DNA from 3 places in the Tindallia texcoconensis genome. Region 2 is predicted to be linked to each of the others. Evidence: riboswitches for the same ligand, from Rfam matches in the RefSeq annotation. Region 2 holds a riboswitch; each other region holds the start of a gene.
What was found. A riboswitch is a leader RNA that binds a small molecule or an ion and turns the genes downstream of it on or off. The one in region 2 is predicted to bind thiamine pyrophosphate.

Region 1: linked by a shared signal. The riboswitch ahead of ACZ47N_RS11785 (ABC transporter substrate-binding protein) and the one ahead of ACZ47N_RS09515 (YkoF family thiamine/hydroxymethylpyrimidine-binding protein) in region 2 are both predicted to bind thiamine pyrophosphate.
Region 3: linked by a shared signal. The riboswitch ahead of thiW (energy coupling factor transporter S component ThiW) and the one ahead of ACZ47N_RS09515 (YkoF family thiamine/hydroxymethylpyrimidine-binding protein) in region 2 are both predicted to bind thiamine pyrophosphate.

The regions. Positions count from the first base shown of each region.
Region 1 covers NZ_AP042431.1:2,597,931-2,605,660, reverse strand. The annotation lists gene ACZ47N_RS11815 (GNAT family N-acetyltransferase) at 1-561, opposite strand, end outside; gene ACZ47N_RS11810 (class D sortase) at 579-1,247, opposite strand; gene ACZ47N_RS11805 (hypothetical protein) at 1,279-1,947, opposite strand; gene ACZ47N_RS11800 (HDOD domain-containing protein) at 2,079-2,927, opposite strand; gene ACZ47N_RS11795 (prolyl-tRNA synthetase associated domain-containing protein) at 3,051-3,551, opposite strand; gene pgeF (peptidoglycan editing factor PgeF) at 3,583-4,410, opposite strand; gene ACZ47N_RS11785 (ABC transporter substrate-binding protein) at 4,552-5,571, opposite strand; TPP riboswitch at 5,657-5,759, opposite strand; gene ACZ47N_RS11780 (hypothetical protein) at 6,031-6,351, shown strand; gene ACZ47N_RS11775 (mechanosensitive ion channel family protein) at 6,439-7,239, opposite strand; gene ACZ47N_RS11770 (heavy metal translocating P-type ATPase) at 7,330-7,730, opposite strand, start outside.
Region 2 covers NZ_AP042431.1:2,121,314-2,129,043, forward strand. The annotation lists gene istA (IS21 family transposase) at 1-1,026, opposite strand, end outside; gene ACZ47N_RS09500 (SMEK domain-containing protein) at 1,253-2,164, shown strand; gene ACZ47N_RS09505 (hypothetical protein) at 2,404-3,354, shown strand; gene ACZ47N_RS09510 (hypothetical protein) at 3,475-4,872, shown strand; TPP riboswitch at 5,123-5,229, shown strand; gene ACZ47N_RS09515 (YkoF family thiamine/hydroxymethylpyrimidine-binding protein) at 5,292-5,888, shown strand; gene ACZ47N_RS09520 (ECF transporter S component) at 5,907-6,533, shown strand; gene ACZ47N_RS09525 (ABC transporter ATP-binding protein) at 6,508-7,730, shown strand, end outside.
Region 3 covers NZ_AP042431.1:1,375,009-1,382,738, reverse strand. The annotation lists gene ACZ47N_RS06370 (NAD-dependent succinate-semialdehyde dehydrogenase) at 535-1,980, shown strand; gene ACZ47N_RS06365 (DUF4829 domain-containing protein) at 2,128-2,550, shown strand; gene ACZ47N_RS06360 (TspO/MBR family protein) at 2,669-3,067, shown strand; gene ACZ47N_RS06355 (aminotransferase class I/II-fold pyridoxal phosphate-dependent enzyme) at 3,216-4,697, opposite strand; TPP riboswitch at 4,983-5,095, shown strand; gene thiW (energy coupling factor transporter S component ThiW) at 5,265-5,771, shown strand; gene thiD (bifunctional hydroxymethylpyrimidine kinase/phosphomethylpyrimidine kinase) at 5,768-6,589, shown strand; gene thiM (hydroxyethylthiazole kinase) at 6,576-7,400, shown strand; gene thiE (thiamine phosphate synthase) at 7,393-7,730, shown strand, end outside.

The DNA.
Region 1 (7,730 bases), 480 kb from region 2:
TCTTTTTACAACAAATCCATTCATAATTTGAAAAGTCAATACTGGATCATATAGTTCACGATTGACCACCTGTTGCACATATTCTCTTGGTTTTAGTTCCTTAGCATATTTGTGATAGTATGGAATGCGCCCACCAATGATCATGCTTTTCAGATTCAGTTCCTCTACTAGTTCTTTTCTAGCTTCATATAATCGTGTCCCTATTTTAAGCCTACGGTAATTTGGATGAACCATCATGGCAATCCCATATAGGTGAAGACCGTCTGGATCATGGTTGGCAATATAGCCATAATCACAGACCTCATCGAAATTATGTATATCTTCATACTGATTAAAATCTATGATCAAGCTAGAAGAAGCACCTATTATCTCCCCATCGTACTCAACGCAATGTTGCCCTTCCGGAAATACAGCGATTTGACTTTCCAAGTGACCTTTTTCCCAAGGATCCATTTTGGGAAAACAAATATGAGAAAGCGCTACAATAGCGTCTATGTCCTCTTCTCGTAAGTTCCTCACTATTAAATTTTTTTCTATTTGTTTTAAATCAATACGTTCCACGCGTCTCGCTCCTTTTATTATAATAAACTGGCACTTTCATGCGCTAAAGGAAGTACCTCCTGCAAGGAAGCAAATATAATCAATCTATGGGTAGCACGTGCAATAGGTGTGCATGTGATCAAGGTCAAAAGAGATTCTCTATTGGTACCCATGGTGATCCATATTTCAGATGCTTCCACAAATGTGATCGATTCAACTACGTACCGATAGTGATGGTTTTTGTCTTCAAAAAAAATTTCATCCCCCACTTCAATTTCATCTAAACGATTAAAATGACTTCCATACTGATACATACGATGACCAGTGATGACAAAATTCCCTTCTTGTCCTGGCAAATCGCTGCTGATCATTCGTGCCAAACTTGTATTTAAGTTTGCTGCACTTGCATTTTCAATCACTGACATGACAAGGTTAACTTTAGGGATTTTCAGTTGCCCTATCGCTTCTCCTGACTTAAATTCTGAGTTTTTACTCAGACCTTCCAACAGTGATTCATGAGGTAGACTTTCCTCTTCTTCTAATTCATCTGGATCTACATCCTCTTTCTCCATTACATCCACTTCTTCCACTTCTATTGGAACATGATGCTGCCCAGGTCCATTAAGAATTTGTATAGTAGCCACTAGGATCATAAGAAGTATTATCATGGATAAAAGAATTTTTCGCCTAGTCCATCTTTCTTTCATTCCAATTCCTCGCCCTCATTTTGATAATCTATCAATTAAATGGTAGCTGTTTAATAACCTTAATGTCCTCTGGCAACTCAAATAATGTTTGAGGAAATGGTCCTTCTATCATTTTCTCATAGGTTCTGCCATGAATTCTTCCATCCGCCATTTCCATTTCTTCTTTTAAGGGAAGACCATATTTTTTAGAAATCCATACTCGATAGATTTCTTCTTGGCCACCGTGGGTAGATTTATTTTCTAGCAAAAAAACTGATTGTCCATTATATTCTTCTTCCTTTACTGAAGAGACCCGGTCTATAAAATTTTGATCAAATCGACTTTCCGCCACCGCATAGCGACTTTCGTCTAAATCTTGAGGTAATAACTCCACATCCGCATACGTGTACGCAATTGCTTCTTTCGCTTCTGAATCAATTTGATAAAAGGTTCCTTCGCTTTGCCTAGTCAGTAAAACCATTTTTTCTCCGGTACTCGCATTGACCATTTCAACTCGTCTAGCGTAGCCCTGACTCCACACTTCCATGGTTCCCATATGATGATCCGAAAATTTAAAGGATGTTTGATAATAATATCCTTCCAAGTTCGAAGACTTATTTAATACCTGCTGCCAACTCTCAGCAAAGATAGCTTCTATCCCTCCAAAAACTCCAGCTAAGCTGGTTATCGATAAAAAAAGAAAAACTATTTTTTTAAACACTGAAGATCCCTTCTTTCAAAAGGTTTTTTATCTTTTACCATTTATACAAATCATAATACCCTATGGAAACAAATTGTTAACAACACAAAAGAGGATGCGGAAGCACCACACCCTCATCATGAAGATCTCTACTAGTTGCTAAAGGCATCGTCATCGTTTACCAAGTCAATTAATTCCGAAAGAAGTTCCTGCAACTGGTTCTCTGACACATTCATTGTTTCCATAGCCTTTGTTGAGAAAGAATATTGCAGTCCATCTGCTCCCATCTGAATTCCCATCATCATTACCATGGCATCTGCCATATGAGTAATGGCAACCAGCTTTTTGTTGATAATCGCTTGCTCTGGATCATGATGACACGCAATGGACTCTACCAATTCTTCTGGTAAATTCCATTTTTCTGCTATTTTAGCTCCAATCTGACCATGATGAAACCCGAGAATTCTTTCTTCCGCTTCCATAAACGGAATCTGCTCTTGTTCTACCGTGGCCTGTACTGTTTCCATTTCTTCTTTAAGATAATGGTCCATCACAACCTTCCCCACATCTCTTAGCAGTCCAGCGACATAAGCTTCATCTGGTTTTGGATAACGAGCTTTCTTGGCAATCAACTTAGCTGCAATTGCACAAGTTTGCGACTGGTTCCACAATGCCTCTTTTTCCATTCCATACCCAGGTAATTCTCTAGTCATCATCTTACTAACTGTCGCTGCTAGGGCAATGCTTTTAATCGCCTGAAACCCAAGGACAACTGTAGCTTGAGAAATAGTGCTGATCTTTCTAGAATAACCATAGTGGGTGGAGTTAGCAAAACGCAACACCCTCGCTGTCAGGCTCTGATCTTGAATAATTTCTTTCTCAATGTCCTGCACCGTAGATTCAGGATCCTCTGTTAACTTAATAATTCGAGTCACCGTAAGTGGAAAGGCAGGAATATCCTCTACACGGTTGACAACTTCTTGCATGGTAATTTTTTTCATTAGGATCGCTCCATCCCTAAAGTATTGTTAACCAATTCTTCATTCTTGATTTACTCTACTTTTATTGTATACCCTTAGGCCAATAGATTAAATAGTGAAGTGGTATTACTTTAGTAGGGTTAACTACAACTTCACTCTCCGATATTGATTCCCTACCCATTCCAAATAGTTAATGAGATCTACATATTTAATGGATAGTGTTGCTCGATTGTCATTAGGGTGAAATGTTATATATTCAAACTGCTCCGCTTCTTCATCAATAAGTACTAAAGTTTCGTTGTTCAAGTCATTCATTAGACCAAAAGGACTCACAGAGCCAGGCTCTACTCCCAAGTGTTTTTTCAATCTTTCAGGCGATGCAAAGCTCAGGTTTCCATAACCTAGCCTCTTTCCTATTTCCTTAATTTTAAGCGGTTTTTCATTTTCTGTAATCATTAGATAGTGTTTATTTCCTTTATAATTTCTTAAGAATAAATTTTTGCAATGCAGCCCTTCAATGCCTTCTGCATGCTTTTTCGCATCTTCTACGGTATAGGCAGGTGGGTGCTCATGATAGGTGTACTGGATTTTTAATTTTTCTAATGTTTCCATCACTTTTTGTACTTCTGGATTATTCTTTGGCATTGTTTGTCCATCCTTTCTGTTTTCATTAATGTCATGGTGCCAATTGAATCACAGCTGCTAGATTCCCTCTCTTTTCACCCATTCTCCGATGAGAAAAGAGACGTTCAGATTCACAAAAGGTGCACACCTTAGATTTCCAAATATTGTTAGCAAGCACTCCTTCGATTTGAAGAAAGTGTTCATGTACCGACTCCAAGGAGACACTCCATTGTTCTTCCTTCACTTTTTTTAGCTTTGTTACATAGTTAGGAAAGACTTTTACTTGACGGTACACATCTTCTCGAATAAAAAAACAGCATTCTCCTATTGCAGGTCCAATTCCAACTTGTATCGTAGCAGCTTCACTTCCATATACCCTTCTCATTTCTTCGATCATTTTAGAAGCCATTCCTGAAAAAGCTCCTCGCCAACCAGCATGAGCCATGCCAACGACTCTTTTTATCGGATCCACAAAATATAAAGGTGTACAATCTGCATGAAATGTCATCAATGGAATTTCTGGTACATTGGTAATAAGCCCATCGACCCCTTTATATTTTTTAGGAGCCATAATTCCTGCCCCACGATCTTGCTCTGATATCACTCGTATTTTAGTTTGATGGGTTTGGTCAGAAAGAACAAGGTCTTTCCAATTAATCCCAATCGCTTCACCAAACAACTCAAAATTTTTCCTTACACGTTTTTCTTCATCTCCACTGACAAATCCTAAGTTCATACTCTGATAACAACCTTGGCTTACACCACCGTTTCTTGTACTGAAACCGTGAATCACACCATACTCTTTATCCCATCCAGCAAATCCTCCATATTCCACTTTTCCATTTTGAAACCAGTGAAACTTGTTTTTGGTATGCTTCATTTTTTTCACCCTATCATTTATATGATTATGGCATGAACACCTATACACATTCTACCATATTTTTCCCAACAAAATAAAAAAAACATCCGAGTTTGTATTCCCGGATGTTTTATCCAAAATATATGAATAGTGGTCGCACCACTATTCTTCTGTAGGCAGAAACTCATTGGTAAACGCATTTTCTATCTCCAGGTGCTGATTTAGCAGCTCTTGTTCATACATCCAGTCCGCATAATTCTTCCAGATTTCTGGTTTCATTTCCCCCCACCTACTAGCATCCGCCTGATATTCCGACGCCAAAAAAATTTGACTTGCTACGACCATTTTTTCATCCATTTCAGGTACCTGCACCAATAAGTGCTGTGCTGCTTCCTCGGGGTTTTCAATCGCAAATTCATAGCCTTTAGAAACAGCTCTCAGGAAACGTCGTACCAATTCTGGGTTTTCTTCCAATAAATCTTCATTGGATACAATCACCGGTGTGTAAAAATTCAGAGCCGGCTCGTAATCCTGTAAGCGAATAAAATTAATCTCATACCCTCTCTGTTCCGCTGCAACGCCATCCCATCCATAATAAATCCAACTAAAATCAACATGATTCTCTACCCCATCAAAAAAATCGGAAGTCCCTATATTTACAAAGCCCACCTGTTCAATATCTCCACCATCTTTGTCCATTAAGGCTCTAATCATTGATTCCTCCACTGGAGAGCCCCAGCCACCGTAATCTCTTCCTTCGAAATCACGAGGTCGCTCAATCCCTTTTTCTGCTGGTGAAGCAAACCCAGAAGTATTGTTTTGAATAATAGCTGCTATGGCCTTAACAGGCAAGGGAATTTCCGCCGTTCTTGCATAGGTTATTTCTTCTTGATAACTGATTCCAAACTCACCCTGTCCAGCTCCTATCAAGTCTACCGTGCCACCTTGACTAGGTTGGATGATGTCGACCTGGATTCCTTCTTCAGCAAAGAGTCCCAGCTCTAAAGCTGTATAAATGCCTGTATGATTAGTGTTTGGAACCCAATCTAAGACCACGGTTACGTTCTCCATTTCCTTTACATCCTGTACTTCATCGACCTCTGCTCCATTGTTTCCGCAGGCGGTAACTAATAATGTCAAACATACAAACCCTACTACTGCTAATGCTCTTCTTTTTATCATCTGACCTCTCCTCCTAAGATTTTTCGAGGCCTGATCTTACCACGGAAATAAAATAGCCTGCCACCTAGGGGATGACAGACCATTGTTTAAAACGACGATGATCCCTCCGCTGGCATTATCCAGATCAGGTTTCGGGTCGGAAATACTTCCCTCTCAGCCAGAATAATCTAGCTCCCCGTTGATTTAACGTCTTCATTATATTCTTCTCCATTATGTCTGTCAAGCATACCAGTGGTTTAACTTGCTACCGAATAAAATAACGAATCCATAGATATCACAATTGGTTTTAACATCAGGATTATTCTCTTGATTATTTTAAAGAAATCAGATATGATTTAACTATAATGCGAATAAAATAGGGTATCAAAACAATAGAAGGTATCAAGCTTTGGCATACTTTTGAACCAAGGCTTTTACTATATACCAGTCCATGGAATTTTGGTACAGGAGGTGTAATCAATGGATACATTTATATATTCTCTCATTCGAATAACGCTGATGGTTTTAATCTTCAGAGGCGTCATACGTCTAATGGGCGGAGGTGGTTTTGCAACTCGTTCTTTTAAAAAGCCTAAGCCACAGTCCACTTCCCCATCTTCAGCCGAGAGCTCAGAAGCTTCAGAGAAGAAACCAGATCCACCTAAAATGGTGGAGGACGAAGTTACCAAAGAACCAATTGAAGAAAGCAGAGCATACATTTTGGTTGATGACGAAGGGAATCGTCGTTACTTTGCTGAATGGGATTCACGACAACTTTATATTCAATCAAAACTAGGCTAAACTTATTCACCAAACCATAAAAGACCTTTCACTAACTCGAAAGGTCTTTTATGATTTCAACAAATCTAGTGTGGATCTATTGTTTCCTCACTCTTCTCTATGCTGCATATGCACATCCATTTGAGGATAAGGAATATTGATACCTTCTGCGTCAAAAGACACTTTTACTTGTTCCATCATATCAAAATATATGGTCCAATAATCTTGTGCCTGACACCAGACTCGAAAATAAAACACAATAGCACTGTCTCCATGTTCTCCTAAAACAATCATAGGTTCTGGATCTTTCATCACTAGAGGGTGTTCTTCTGCAATCCTTCCTAGGACTTTCTTCACTTTTTGAACATCATCTCCGTAACCAACACCAAACTTAAAATCTACTCTTCTAGTGTCGTAAGAGGAATAATTAATAGCGCTACTGTTGGACAAATTCGCGTTAGGAATAATAATTCTTCGGTTATCTGGTGTATTCAATATGGTATAAAAAACCTGAATTTCCTTAACAGTCCCACCAAAACCAGCGGCTTCTATATAATCACCAACCTTAAATGGTCGTAGAATCAGTATCAGCACACCACCCGCAAAGTTAGCAAGACTTCCTTGTAAGGCCAGACCCACAGCAAAACTCATAGCACCCAGAACCGCTATAAAAGAAGTCATTTCCGCACCTATCATAGAAGCGATACTGATTACCAACAATATTTGTAAAACGATTCGAATCATTGGAATCAGAAAAGATTTAAGAGATTGATCCATTTCAGACTTTTCCAATTTCAATAAGATTATCGTTGTTATTTTTTTAATCAGCCTTAGTCCTACGATCAAAAATATACTGGCCAACACAAGTCTTCCTGCAAAAGCAGATACCATTTCTATTGCATAATTCATTTTCTCACTCCCTTTACTCTTATGATGGATTTTTTCATAGTATCCAATTAGTATGCAATAAACATACCCAAATTTGCATCTCATAAACTTTTAGGAACGCATGACTCGCATTGCGTTAAAAATAGCTAATAAGGCTACGCCTACATCTGCAAAGACAGCTTCCCAAATGGTGGCCATTCCTAAGGCTCCCATTACCATAACAATAGCTTTGATACCTAATGCTGCCATAATGTTCTGCCATACAATGGCATGTGTCTTACCAGCAATTTGAAGGGCATCCAGAATACTAGAAGGAGTGTCTTTCATAATCACGATATCCGAAGCCTCTATCGCTGCATCTGACCCTAAACCACCCATAGAAACCCCAATATCCGCTCTGGCTAATACCGGTGCATCGTTCACTCCATCTCCTACCACCATAACTTTTCCTTTACCCGTTGACTCGCTCATTATTCTTTCTGTTATTTTCATTTTGTCATCTGGTAATAAAT
Region 2 (7,730 bases):
GATCTGACGATCGACCAACTTGACAGGAACGGAGTAACGGTTTCGATCAAACTGAACAGTGCTGTCATCATAGACCCTTGCGCTGGCTGTTCGACTGGTGTCAAAGGTGTAGGCCGGTAATTTGTGTAGGGCGTGGCAATCCGCTGTTGATTGTTCTCCCACGGTTTGGTTTCGGCCTTGTATTTGGTGTTGTCGGTATTCCAGGCAGCCGGTTCTAAAAAGCTGGTTAAGCTCATCGATACTGTCTACTCGTGGGATCGGAACCATCAGGTTGCGGCGAAACCAGCCCACCAGGTTTTCCACCAAGGATTTTTCGTTGCCGCTGTTAATATTGGTAAAATGCATCTCAAAGGCGTAATGGGCACCGAGTGCTTGGTAGGCAGCTTGTGGTTTAGCATGAAAGCCGAAGCCTTCTTTTACCGCAACCCGGGCGTTGTCGAAGATGACTTTACCAGGAACGCCGTTAAAGTGGGTGAAGGCATCTACGTGGCCTTCTAAAAAAGATTCCTGGTTCTGCCGATGAAAGGCTTTCACATAGATGTCTGCACTGTAACATAATCGGTAACAGAACAGTTGGATTTTGGTTTTGACGCCTTTCAGATAGATGGTAGCTTCACCCCAATCCACCTGGGCGGCTTCACCGGGATCGAATTCCAGGGGCATAAAGGCTTCTTTATACTTGGGCCTCATTTCTTTGACCATATTGCGAATGGTGGACTCGCCACCAGTGTATCCTTTTTCTTTCTTCAGGCGGTGATAAATCCTTCTCGCGGTATGGCGCTGTTTTTTCAGGCCTTCTGTTTGGTCTTGTTTCAGGCAGTTCTGAATGAACTCTCTGACTTCTTCTGTTACAACAGTGGCTGCTCGTTCATAGGATTTTCTCTCCCAGGGTACATGGTCGCCTTCACAGTATTTTTTTACCGTGTTTCTTGATATACCCAGCCTGCGGGCTATTTCACGTTGACCGATGCCTTCCTGGGTATGCATATGCCGGATTCGGCCATAAATGTCCACGTCCACGATCACACCTTTCACACTCCTGTCAATTGAATTATTTCTCTCAATTGTATCGGAGTTTGGGTTTGGTGGCTCACTTTTTCGTCAGCATTTTTGTTGTTAAGATTCGCGGAGTGGCTCACTTTTTCATCAGCACAAGAGCTGTTTTTGGCTCACTTTTAGATTAGCATACGCACTATGACATACGCTAAAGAAAATGTATCTTTCATGGTGCATATAAATAAGGAGAAGTAACATGCTTAATAGACAAAAATATCTAGATGAAATAATTGAAAAACTAAATCAAATACGTTCTGAAATAGAAAGTAAAGCAAAACTTAATTTAACTGATGGAAATATTCATTTTGAAGAATTTATATGTGGATTACTTAATATCATTTATGGCATCAATTTAAAATGTCTTAATAGAGTAAAATCAAACTTTCCTGGTATAGATTTGGGAGATGAAAAACTTGGGCTTGGTATTCAAGTGACTTCAACAAAGAAAAGCAAGAAAATTGATCATACAATTAAAACATGTATGGACAATAAATGCTACGAAAAATATCCTAATTTAAGGTTTTTTATTACAACTAGGAAACAAGGTTCTTACAGTATTGCGACAGGCTATAAAGGAACAATAAAATTTGACCCATTAGAAGACATTTGGGATTTTGATGATATTTTCAAAGAGATTCAAACAAGCGAGATTGAGATTCTTGAACATGTACATGAATATGTGATAAAAGAAGTGTATCGTGTCTCAGATGGTAATGTACAAAACAAACTTACGAGACCATTTGCAAGACTTTTATATAATGACATTAGAAGTATGATTTCTGATTTAATTCGAATCAATAAAACCAATAACATATACCAAATAAGTGCAGTAGACCGATGGGAAGAAAAATTTGCTGAGATAAGTCATTTATTGAGCCAAGATGAGGCAAGTACACTTATTACATTTTATAAAATGATTGACGAATTGAAGTCAATAATTGTAAAGTCTGAAGATTTCATGGACAGGACATATAGAATTAAACCAATTGGTCCAATAATGGATGCGAGATATTCAAAATTTGTGCGTGCTTACCACAGGACGATAGAAGATATTTTAAAATTAGAATATGTGAGATTGATAGAAAAGCTTGAACAAATCAGTAATTGAGCATTTGATTTTTTCGGGCGCACGCTGAGTTTGCAGCCTTGTACGTCATAGAACAATGTGTTTGCAAGAGGTGCGGGTGGGAAAGTGTCAAGGGAAAGATCAGCGCACCACATCTCTTCACCGGGAGCGAAGCTCCGACAAGGGGTAGGGTCAGGCGGGTCCGGTTCAGAGACGTCGCAAACACGGAGATGTTAAGTGAAAGTGGCAACATAAATTTGGAAGAAGGAGAACATAAGATAATGCAAAACATATTTGAGACCATAGCAGATGGTGACAATTATAAAGTTGTATATTTCGATATTCATGTTCTAGAACGTTACTTCAACAATCCTAAATATCATGTATTCTACTCAGGATATCGTGGATCTATTTCAATTAAAGATGAATATTTTGATGATAACACAGAGACTGAATATATTAAGAACTTTGGTCTTGCGTATGAAAAAAAGGATCGAGAAAAAAGAGCCATTGCTACATTTGCATCTGATCTTGCAAAAATATCAAAAAAAGCTCAGGGACATTGGTATTCATACTTACTAGAGAATTCTGAGGATTACTATCTTAATAATGGATTTATTAAAAATCTTATATATGGTGAGTGGGTTGAGGAGATATCAATTTTTGATGCTCTTTTAATGGAGATTCATTTTATCAACGAAATGTGTGAGAGCATTCAAATCTATAAGATGTATAAGGAAAAGTTCAAATATAATACGATGAACAAAGAGGATAGACCTATAAACTATCATATCGTTTTATTGCCAACGAGAGATAACTATTATAATTTTATTAACACTTTAGAAAAGCTTGTTGTGAATAATGTGGAACCCAAAACATTCACTCAAGATGCTTTTCTTATTAAAGGTGTTGAGAGAAAAACTAAAGAAGGGTTTAATAAAGGGACACTGGTTTTATTAAGTGAATGGCTTCAGCGAAATGTTCAATCTGATGATATAGAAAAGAAGGTAATAAAGCCGCTGAAAAAGCTTAGAAAAATCAGACAAAAACCTGCTCATCACTTATACGATAATGTGTATGACGAGCAAATTTGGATAGATCAAAAGATGTTAATGCATGATGTTTATACAGCTGTGAGAAACATTAGACTATTACTATCTAGTCATCCATTTGCTAAGGATGTTCAAATTCCTAAAACCTTATTTGAGGGTAAAAAAATAGTTCAGTACTAGAAAATATCGCCAACTTCACTTAACAGCGTATTTCCAACACAACGGGAAAGCGGTAGGATCGTTGCGTAGCAAACACAGAGGCGTTAGACGTAATTATTATCTCAGTATTGGAGGAAATTTATGGAATCAAATATTTTGATGGATAATGCAACATTAACAAGTATACAGAGAGCATTAGGTTTTATGAAGACTAAGAATGATTCTGTCTTTGATTTGGAGTTATCAAATCTGGAGAATCTATGTGAAACATTGTTATTTAACGATGATGTATTTATACCTCATGACATATATATTAGTGATTTTATAACGGAACGGAAAGCGTTGTTTAGTGATATTGGTATAAAGAATCTTGAAATAAACCCAGAGTTATTAGCTGATGTTGAAGAAATAGCATCAAGAGAGTTTTCTAGGTGGTATCTTGACTATCAAGATGATCAAGAAGGTTTATTTAATAGGATAATGAATATGATGGATATCTATATGAAATTTGTATGGAACTATCGGTCATCTGAGTATTGGTTAGTACTTAGAGCATTTCAATCTGCCGAAAAAACTAGTGAGCAAAGAATACCGATTTTTGAATCAATATTAGGTGATTCTAATAAGGGGATTTGGACACCCTATAACAAAAATAAGCATCATGCGATTTTAGATGTTTATGGTAGAGAAATGACTGAAGATAAGCTTCAAGATGGATACAATTTAATGGTGGGGCCAAAGAAAATGATGGCTGCAATTTCATGGAATGTGTATCGATCAATTTATTATAGGATAATCGCTACATTAAATGATTTAACGTACTCGCCTCATTCATTAAGGGGAATTGGCGCAGTAGTAGATGCAATAACAGCTAATGAGAAATGTGTAACAGGTGATTTGCTGAGTCAATATGGATTTCCGAAGTCGAGTAAAACAATAACTGATTCTCTGCAGGAGATAATGATTTCACAAAAGAAGGAGCTATTTAATGTTGGTGCTATATCTGGCGCAAACACTGTTGCTTTACCAGCGATGCTAGCATACGTGATAGAAAAAGCAGGCTCACGAGAAGAGTTCTTTGAAGTGTTGACAGAATTAAAACAGCATAAACGTTTGATAGATTTAAGAGCTGGATTGAGAGGGTTTGAATCTGCTGTTAAAAGTGGAGATAATAATGGTATCAGAGCATGGAATGGAGAGCTGGGTAGAGTTTCTATTGCAGTAAGGAAAGAGATAGGTATTGATGACTCTCGTTTAGAGCTAAACCCATTATCGTATATATCTGGAGGTAGTGTGAATGCCGAAGGTTTAGGTATTCCTATTCCAAAATCCTTGAATAGAATAGTAGGAAGGCCTTCGAGTTGGAAACTATGGTACAGAGAAGTTGTGTTATCAATAAGAAATGTAGCTAGAATTGGTAATAATTATGAAAAGGTTAAGTCGTGGGCTACATTTGAAGATACTGAGGGAAGTAACTGGTACTCAAAGAAAGATTATCCTATGAAGTACACCCAGACACTAGATCAAGGTATTAGCTAGTGTAGGATAATAACTACGCCTAACAAGTAAATCCACCATTAGGGGCATCTATTTTTGCATTTTATCCATTTAAGATTCAAAAAAGTTCGAGAAAGCCTGTAACGTTTTGCCTCTCGTAGTGTTTAAGGAAAAAAACATACAATAGCACTCAGCAATTGCAGAATGCAGAAAAGAAATACGGATTGGTTTCAATACAGACTGGTTCATTTGACACTCCATCGATAATAAAATATAATCAGGCTACAACTTCATGTTTTTCTAGGGGAGCCAGCAAGAGCGGCTGAGAGGATGAAAGAATCATCGACCCTTTAACCTGATCTAGGTAATACTAGCGTAGGGAAGGCAGTAGGCGTAGTTTATAAAGCCCGGTTCCTTGCCGTGGCTTTTTTTTAATGAAAAAAACAGAAAGGATGAACAAAATGAAAGAAAATCCAATGGGTTGTGGCAATTCACCGTTTTTTGGTTGTCGCTTTTCTCTGTACCCGATGACAAATCAATTTGTACCTGTTATTTTAGAGGCCATCGAAGAGATGAAACGTCCGGGAATCAAGGTGGAAACGGATGTGGTCAGTACCTGCATGACGGGTGTGGAGGTCAATGTATTTGCGGCTTTGCGAGACGGACTAGCCAGTGCGGCGGCAATAGGCCAGCATGTGGTCATGTCTACCACCTTTTCCAAAGGTTGCCCTGGTGAAGGGATGGTAAATCTGGAGGAATATGATTTTCCGGCAGATACAGACTTCTCAGCAAAAAAGGGTAGTGAGTTGGAAGTGAGTTGCCAGTTTAGCCTATACCCTTTAGGCCATGAAAATTATATGCAGATGATTAATGAAGTGGTGGACATGGTGAAAGAAGCTGGTATTTATAACGGCTCTGCTCATTTTTGTACGAATTTGGAAGGCAGCATTGAAGAGGTGTTTCGTGTGCTTGAAGAAGTGTTTGCCTATGCAACAAAGCAGGTTGGCCATGTGGTGATGACGGCAACGCTTTCCTGTAACAGTCCCAGCAAAAAATAAGGAATGGAGGATGAATAAATGTCTGTTTTACCTAAAACCCATAAATGGCAGTTAAAAGAAATAATTGTCATGAGTGCCATTGGGGTGGCTTTTGCACCTCTTTACATGGCTTGGATTCAAGTTTGGGCCATTGCTACTGGATTACTGGGGCCCATTGGGCTGGATATTGTTTTTGGATTTTGGTTTGTAGTGTCCATTATCTGTGCCCATATTTTTCGAAAGCCGGGAGCGGCTTTAATCTCCGAGTGGATTGCGGCGGTTGTTCAAATACCCCTTGGTTCGCCTTCGGGAGCATGGCTTATTTTATCCGGTTTTATTCAAGGCTTTGGCGCAGAAGTCCCTTTTTGGTTAACCAAGTATAAACGGTTTAATACAGGGATCCTGATGCTCTCGGGTGTAGGGGCTTCGATTGCCAGCTTTGCATACAATTGGTTTCGGTTTGGATATGCGGGGCTAGCTCCCGGTCTTCTGATAACCATGTTGGTGATCCGCATTATCAGTGGTGCTGTCCTTGCTGGTTTATTAGGGAAGGGAATTGCCGAAGGACTAGCGGCTACTGGTGTGTTAAACAGTTTTCCCTTAGGCAAAGAATGGCGTGAAAAAAGGAGTAAAGCGGTTCATGAAAAATATACTAAGGATTCATAATCTCTCTATCCAATATCCTTATACGGATCAGCCCACACTCTTTCAGATCTCCTTCTCGATAGCCCAAGGAGAATCCTTGCTGATTGTGGGAGCCAGCGGCTGTGGCAAGAGTTCTTTAGCCCTTGCCATAGCAGGGCTTTTTCCCAGATCTATTGAAGCGGATCAAACAGGGAGCATATATTTGAAAGATAAAGACGTTGGGGACTTGGCACCAGGAGAGGTATGTCAACAGGTAGGACTGGTTTTTCAGGATCCGGAAGCTCAGTTTTGTATGCTGACGGTGGAGGATGAAATTGCTTTTGGATTAGAAAATGCAGGCGTGTCTCCAGATATTATGGATAGCCGCATTGAAGAAGCCCTTGAAATGGTAAATCTGACAGAGCATCGCCACAACCATACCCATCGATTATCTGGAGGAATGAAACAACGGGTGGCTCTGGCCTGCGCCTTGGCCATGCATCCCCCCATCCTTATTTTAGATGAACCCACGGCTAATCTGGACCCGGCGGCGACGGAAGATTTTTTTCAGTTGTTGGAAACCTTGGTGGCGAAAAAGCAATATACGATTCTTCTGATAGAACACAAACTGGAAAAAGCTGCTACGTTGATGGATCGGGTTTTGGTCATGGACCAGGGAAAGGTGATTGCCGATGCACCGCCTCGTCATGTGTTTTCCAAGCAAAGCCAGTTGCTGATGGATATTGGTGTTTGGCAGCCCTATGCTAGTGAACTGGCTGGCATTCTGAAGCAAGATGGGATTACCATGACGCCATACCCCCTGACGGTTCCGGAGCTCATAATGGATGGGGAAAAGCATGAGGGGAAACGAAAAGCACTTTTAGAGCAGGTAGCCTATAGAAAGGATTCATCCGTTGCTGCTACCGAAGAAGGGAGTCTGCCGGCTATCGATTGCCAGCAGGTTTCCTTTCGCTATAAAACGCCTTTTCAGGAAGTGCCGGTTTTGGAAGATCTTCAATGGCGAGTTGAGCCCGGTAGTTTTGTAGCGCTTCTTGGGGAAAATGGCATTGGTAAAAGCACTTTGGCTCGACTGACCTTAGGGTTGATTAAACCCACAGCAGGCAGCATCTCTTTGTTTGGGAAAAAAACCAAGGCGTTATCGCGGCGAAAAATTGCAGAAATGGCTGGCCTGGTGTTTCAAAATCCAGAGCATCAGTTTATTACAGATTCGGTTTGGGA
Region 3 (7,730 bases), 750 kb from region 2:
GCTATATTGAAAAATACAAACCCGAAAAAGCTTATCGTTTCTCATCATCGCTTCGGGACGGTGGGGAAAGAATAACAGACATACCTCTTCCGTTAGTTTGGACAATTTTATCCGATGAATACCACCACTAAGAAGATCTCTTCTTCGAAAATTGTTGATGGTGCAAAAAATCGTTTCCCCTCCCTCCTTTGAAGCGACTGGAGAAAAATAGTAGAAAGCACACAGTGTATAGGCAATCATTGTGTGTTTTTTTGTGAAAAAAATATCTTCGAAGAAATATAAGTAGATAATAAATGGTGGATTTATCATGTCCTACAGATCAAAAAAGTTACAATAGACTAACTCTATGAAGCAAAGGCTGCTATGTTGGCGCTTCAACATTAAAACTTGGACCCTGCCACCCTCCTACCACATCCGCATCAGAAACGAGGCTGTGTTTACGGTTATCATTCGATGGGTAGCGTATTTATAGATGTTTTTAAGTCCAATTCATGCAAGTGAATGATGAGTTTAAACACAGGAGGGTTTATGGAGATGAGAATGGAAAAACTATATATTAACGGACAATGGAAAGATGCGGCTTCGGGAGAAAGCTTTGATGTACTCAATCCGGCCGATGGAAGCCTGGTCGGTAAAATGGCAGCTGCCGGAAAGGAAGAAGTACTTGAGGCCATTGATACTGCGAATCAGGCTTTTGAAGAATGGTCCAACCTGCCGGCCCATGTGCGGGCAGATTATATGAAAAAATGGCATAAACTGCTTCTGGAAAAGGAAGAAACCATCGCCAGCACTCTGACGGCGGAACAAGGAAAACCACTGGCCGAGGCACTGGGAGAAGTGAGGTCTGCTGCCAGCTTTGTGGAATGGTATGCGGAGGAAGCGAAACGTGTATATGGGGAAACCATCCCAGCCAGTTCAAGCCGAAAACGTATTATGGTTCTCAAACAGCCGGTAGGAGTTACAGCGGCCATTACACCTTGGAACTTTCCGGCTTCCATGGTAACGCGAAAAATTGCACCAGCTATTGCTGCCGGGTGCCCGGTGATCCTGAAACCAGCAAAACAGACTCCTTTTTCTGCCGTTGAAATCATCAAGCTGGCCCATGAAGCCGGCATACCAAAAGGAGTCATCTCCTTACTGGCAGGTCCGCCGGAAATCATTGGTGACACTTTGTTGGAAGATAACAGAGTTCGGAAAATAACCTTTACTGGATCAACTGATGTAGGAAAAATGCTGATAAAGAAATCAGCGGATACGGTTAAGCACCTATCCATGGAACTTGGAGGCCATGCACCGTACATTGTGTTTGATGATGGGGATTTAGACAAAGCGGTAAAAGAACTTATGGGAGCAAAAATCAGAAACTGCGGACAGGTTTGTATCGCTACCAACCGATTATATGTGCAGGAATCCGTCGAGAAAGAATTTGTCCAAAAAATCAGTGAGAAATTTTCTGCCATTAAGATGGGTGACGGGTTTGAAGAAGGCACTCAAATGGGACCGCTGATTGATGGAAATGCCTATCAAAAAGTACAGGAGCAGGTGGAAGATGCTCTCTCAAAAGGGGCAACACTTATAACCGGTGGAGAAGGGTTTCATAAAGGCAATCATGATCAGGCAGGCTACTATTATAAGCCCACCGTTCTCGTGGATATAACAGAGGACATGAGAATTATGAAGGAGGAAACCTTTGGTCCTGTGCTGCCAATTCAACGCTTTTCAACGGAAGAGGAGGCTCTGGAACTGGCAAATAAATCACGTTTTGGTCTTGCTTCCTACGTTTTCACCGAATCACTCAGCAGAGGTATTCGGGTTTCTGAAAAATTGGAGTATGGCATTGTGGGCCTTAATGATGGTGGTCCGGCAACGGTGCAGGCGCCTTTTGGAGGCTTTAAGGAAAGTGGCCTTGGAAGAGAAGGAGGACATTTCGGGATTGAAAGCTTTCTGGAGATTAAATATATCTCCATTGGCATAAAATAACCAAGGACAGAGGATCAGTGGGAGGGGCTGGGCTCAGTGAGAGTGGGCTCAGTGGGGTAGGCTCAGTGGGGCCGGGGGCAACTCGCCCTCTCAACACGTCCTCCTTAAGCTTTCAAAATAAAGAAGAATATTGGAGGAAACCTTTAAATGAAAAGAGTGATATGGTGCAGCTATATAATCTTATTAAGTCTCATCTTAATGTCTTGTAGCCAAGCGGATAAAGATGTTGTTTTGGTTGGAGAGTCAGAACAATTCAGTGACAAAGAAATTAATCAGGCAATTGAATGTGTGAAGGAAAAATTTAAAGATTTCAATGGATGCGAACTTACGGATATTTGGTACGATGAAGAAAGATCTAATTCATTTATCGAGACTTATATGAACTATGGGCGTGGATCAATTAATGGTGTAAGTCCTGACAATGTAATGGTATTACTATCAAACTTTACGGTGGATGAGTCCAGTAGTGATGGAAGTCTTGAACCAAATTCAACCTATACAGACTGGATGTGGATATTAAATAGAGAGAGTAACACGAGTGATTGGACAGTAGATGATTGGGGATACTAGTTTATGCAAGGTATAAGGATCTACCGCGTATTCAGTGAGAGCATATTTTCATGAAGGTAAGAAGCGGATGAAAGGATGAAAAAAGGGTTGTTGAAACGGATGGTTAGGGGGAGCTGTGTTGAATAATTCATATAACATTTACCAGGAACTGGCCAAACCACCTTTATCTCCACCGGGTTGGATCTTTGGACCCGTTTGGACCGTATTATATGCGATGATGGGAATTGCCTGTTTTAGGGTGCTGTCCAAGGGTTTGGGTAGGCCTGAAGTCCAGAGAGCAGCCTTGGCATTTGTTCTTCAGCTTGCATTGAATTTCCTGTGGCCCTACCTGTATTTTACCTTAGGGCTTCGAGGCGTGGCAGCAATAGAAATTCTGGTATTGTGGCTGGCCATCGGTTTGTGTACCTGGCTTTTTTTCCGAATAGACGCTTTGGCTGGATGGCTAATGGTGCCCTACCTGTTATGGGTCACATTTGCCACTTATTTGAATATAGCAACCTGGTATCTGAATGCATAAGCAGGACGGATTCCTAGGTACAAAAAATGCTAAAACAGGCGCTAGGATGATGATAGGATCAATTCCAGTAGTGCTGGTCGATAGGGATTCTACAAGAGGGAGATAAGCGGTGCTACGTCTCTGGATAAGAATCCTGTTTATAAGAATCTTATTGATGTGAGGCTTGGACGATTCGAATATGTCGGACCCTTGGGTCTTCCGTTCCCTGAATCCATAGACCAGCTTCTCGCTGGGTTTCAATGTAGCGTACCAGCTCTTCAGAAATAAGCTCTCCTGGGCAGAGGAGAGGAATACCAGGAGGGTATACCATTAAGAACTCTGCGCTGATGTGATGGATACTTTCCCATAAGGGAAGCAAATGCGTATCGCAGTGCATGGCTTCTCTTGGTGAGAGCTTTTGCAAAGGGAGCGGTGGCAGGATGACATTATCTGTTTCAGAATAGGAGAGAATCGGGCTTTGACCATAGCCTTTACGGATAGATTGAAGGGCGCTAATCAGTGAATCCACCTGCTCCTGCGTATTACCAATGGAAAGCGTACATAAAACATTGTAAAGATCCGATAATTCTGGCTGAATATGGTATTCTTTGGAAAGAATTTCCTCTAACTGATGACCAGAGATTCCAAGATTGCGGCAGGTAATGGTTAACTTGGCTGGATCCAAACCATAGAACCCTGGACTTCCAAGGTTTTCGGCACCAAAACAGTGAAAGCCGTCGATGGCATTAATACGTTCTCGGGCTTGGTGGGATAGGAACTGTATCCTTTCCAGCAATTGAAATCCTTCTGTCATCATTTGGCGGCGGGCTACGTCTAAAGAAGCCAGTAAAATATAAGAAGGACTGGTGGTGTGCAGTAGGTTTAAGGCTGCTTGAACCTTTCGATGATCCACCCTCTCTCCCTGTACATGAAGCATGGAGCTTTGGGTCAGGGAACCAATGATTTTATGGGTACTCTGGGCACAGATATCCGCCCCTGCCTCCATGGCTGACATGGGAAGATCCTTGTGAAAGGATAGGTGAGGGCCGTGGGCTTCGTCCACCATAAGGGGGATGTTATGTTGGTGAACCAGTTTTGCAATGGCTTTTAGATCTGCTGCAACACCGAAGTAGGTGGGATTAATGACGAGCACTCCCCGGGCATCTGGATGGTCTTGTAGTGCTTTTTCAACGGTTGCTGGGATTACATTCAGTGCTGTACCAGTCAAAGAGTCGATCTCAGGATGGATATAAATCGGTAGAGCGCCCACAAGAGCAAGGCCTGTGGTGACAGACTTATGAACGTTTCTTGGAAGGATGATCTTATCGCCTTCCCTGAGCACGCTGAGCACCATGGCATGAAGGGCTCCAGAAGTTCCATGGACGCAAAAGAAAGTATGCGTTGCCTGAAATGCATCTGCCGCTAATTTCTGAGCTTCGGCGATGCAACCGGAAGGATGATGGAGGCTGTCTACCTGCTCAAAAACCGTGACATCAATGGCCATGGCGTTGGTACCGATAAATTCTCGAAAGGCTTGGTCCATGCCGACTCCTTTTTTATGGCCAGGTACGTGAAAAGGAATGGTTTCGTTGTTAACATAGGTTAACAGTGCCTCAAAAAGAGGTGCTCTTTGATGATTTAGAGGGATCATTTTATTCACTCCTGCCCTTTAAGGTTAAAGTAAGACCTGTATAGAACCACTATAAACTTTTTTAGAGGTGGGTGCAAACTTCTTGTGTTAATTGAGTGTAAACTTCTTGCATCAACCCCTTGTGCACGTTTTTAGGATCAAAGGCATGGATAGGCTTAGGAATCATGGATAGGCTTAGGAATAGGGATTAAGATTTTTTACTGAAGTTTTAAAGAATGAACCTTAGAAAATATCGTTGTCAAAGGCTAAAAGGTGTGCTATGATGACTTTGAAAACTAAATGGAAAGTAAACACTGGGAGTGTCGGTTAGGCCGACTGAGAGGAAGACCCGTTTCAAGTCTTCGATCCCTGCACCTGATCTGGGTAATGCCAGCGTAGGAAAGTGCTTTGCAGAGAGACTAGACTCTTTTTGTATCTTGAGAGCATTGCCTACGGGTGATGCTCTTTTTATGTTGATATAGGAAAGTATATATTCAACGGACCTGCTGGATCACTGGGGTGTGAGCCTGCTATTTAGAACGTAGGATAAATGAAAAAAATTTAGGATGGATGAAAGGAGGAAAAGAAATGAATGTTCGAAAACTAACCATGGCCTCACTTTTAATGGCCCTGGGAGTGGTGACGGCCCATATGGTTTCTATCCCGGTGGGCGTTGCAAAAGCATTTCCCATGCAACACGCTATTAATGTAGTGGCGGCGGTGACCCTTGGAACACCCATGGCTGTTCTGGTTGCTTTTATGATTTCTCTTATTCGAAATATCCTGGGAACCGGATCTTTGCTGGCTTTTCCAGGAAGCATTTTTGGAGCATGGATGGCAGGTTTTTTCTTCAGCAAAACAGGTAAGATGCATTTTTCCATGGCAGGAGAAGTTTTGGGCACTTCCTTCCTGGGGGCACTGGGAGCCTTTCCCTTGGCCAAATATTTAATGGGTTTTGAAGGTGCAGTACTTTTCTTTGTGGTGCCCTTTGGCATCAGTTCCTTTAGTGGTGCCATTATTGGATTAATGGTGCTCAGCGTACTTTATAAAAGCAAAGCAACGAGGCAATTACTAGAAGGAGGTTCCTTGTCATGAAAAATCTACTAACCATAGCAGGGTCTGATAGTTCCGGGGGAGCGGGTATACAGGCAGATCTAAAAACCTTTAGTGCCCATGGAACCTTTGGGATGAGCGTTATTACAGCGGTGACAGCTCAAAGCACCCGCGGCGTTTTTGGTGTCCAAGATATACAGCCGGAAATAATTGAAAAACAGTTGGAGGTTCTTTTCGACGATATTCAAGTGCATGGGATCAAAATAGGCATGGTCTCCAATACAGAAACCATTGGAAGCATCCATCGTTTTTTAAGAAAGCATCCTGAGATACCCCTGGTGTTGGATCCGGTGATGGTTTCAAAAAGTGGCTACCATCTCTTGGAAAAGGATGCTCAACAAGCATTGATCAAACAGCTAATTCCGTTGGCAACTGTTGTAACGCCTAATATACCAGAAGCAGAAGTCATCCTTGGAAAAACCATCACAACTCCTGAAGAGATGAAAATTGCAGGGAAAGCCATTCATCAGATGGGAGCACAATATGTGCTGATGAAAGGTGGTCATCTAATGGGAGGCGATTCAACGGATCTCCTTTATGACGGGGAACACTGGCATGAACATCCACATCATCGCATCACAACAAAAAACACCCACGGAACCGGTTGCACCTTGTCTGCTTCCCTTGCAGCCAATTTGGGAAAAGGAATTTCAATGCTGGAAGCCGTAAGGATGTCCAAGGCATACATCAGTAAAGCCATCGAAGAATCATTTTCCATTGGCCATGGACCGGGACCAGTGCATCACTTTCACGAATACTATGACCAAGAGGGGAGGAGACGGATTGATGAAAAAAATTGATTTTCAAAAGACATTTCAACAACTGGAAGAAACCACTCCCCTAGTTCATCATATCACCAACTATGTGACGGCAAATGATTGTGCAAACTGTACGCTGGCTCTTGGTGGAAGCCCTGTTATGGCGGATGATCCAGAAGAAGTGGAAGAAATGGTGTCTATGGCCTCGGCCTTGGTGATTAATCTGGGCACCTTAAATCAAAGAAGCCTTGACTCTATGAGGTTGGCAGGAAGCAAAGCCAATGAAAAAGGGATCCCGGTGATCTTGGATCCGGTGGGAGCCGGCGCCACTTCATTGCGTACCAAAACCGCAAAAGAGCTCTTGGAGACGATTTCTTTTGGCTTTGTTCGGGGCAATGCTTCAGAGATAAAGTGCCTGGTGGAAGGGAATGGAAAAACCAGAGGGGTGGATGCTGCTGACAATGAGAATCTGGATCTCAGTAAACTGGCCATGGCCATGGCCAAGGAATACAAGGTTTCCGTAGGAATCACCGGCGTCATGGATGTGGTGTCCGATGGAAAATCAGTTTACCAACTCTCCAACGGTCACCCCCTTCTTACAAAAATCACCGGAAGCGGATGCATGACCACGGCCATCATTGGGCTGTATTTGGGAGCCCAAAGGTCTCCAGTGGAAGCAGGAATTATGGGGATTTCCACCATGGCGGTTGCTGGCCAACTGGCCTTTGAAGATCTGGCTGCAGGAGAAGGGATGGGAAGCTATCGGGTGAAGCTGATGGATCATCTGGGCAGGATCTCCGCCGATATTTTGGAGAAACGAATCCGCATCAAAGAGGAGGTTCACTATGGATAAGCAGGGGTTTAACTACCAGCTTTATTTAGTGACAGATGAAGGCATCTTAGAAAGGCGTGACTTTTTAAAAACGCTGGAAGAAACCTTGAAGGGCGGAGTGAGCCTGGTTCAGCTTCGGGAAAAAAATCTTTCTGCCAAGGACTTTTATCAGCGTGGGGTTGAGGTGCATCGGTTGACCCAAGAGTATGAGGTACCACTTATCATTAACGATCGGCTTGATATTGCCCTCGCTATTGGTGCCGAGGGGGTGCATTTAGGGCAACAGGATTTGCCGGTTTCAGCAGCTAGAAAGATAACTGGCCCTAAGATGCTCATTGGTGTTTCGGCTGC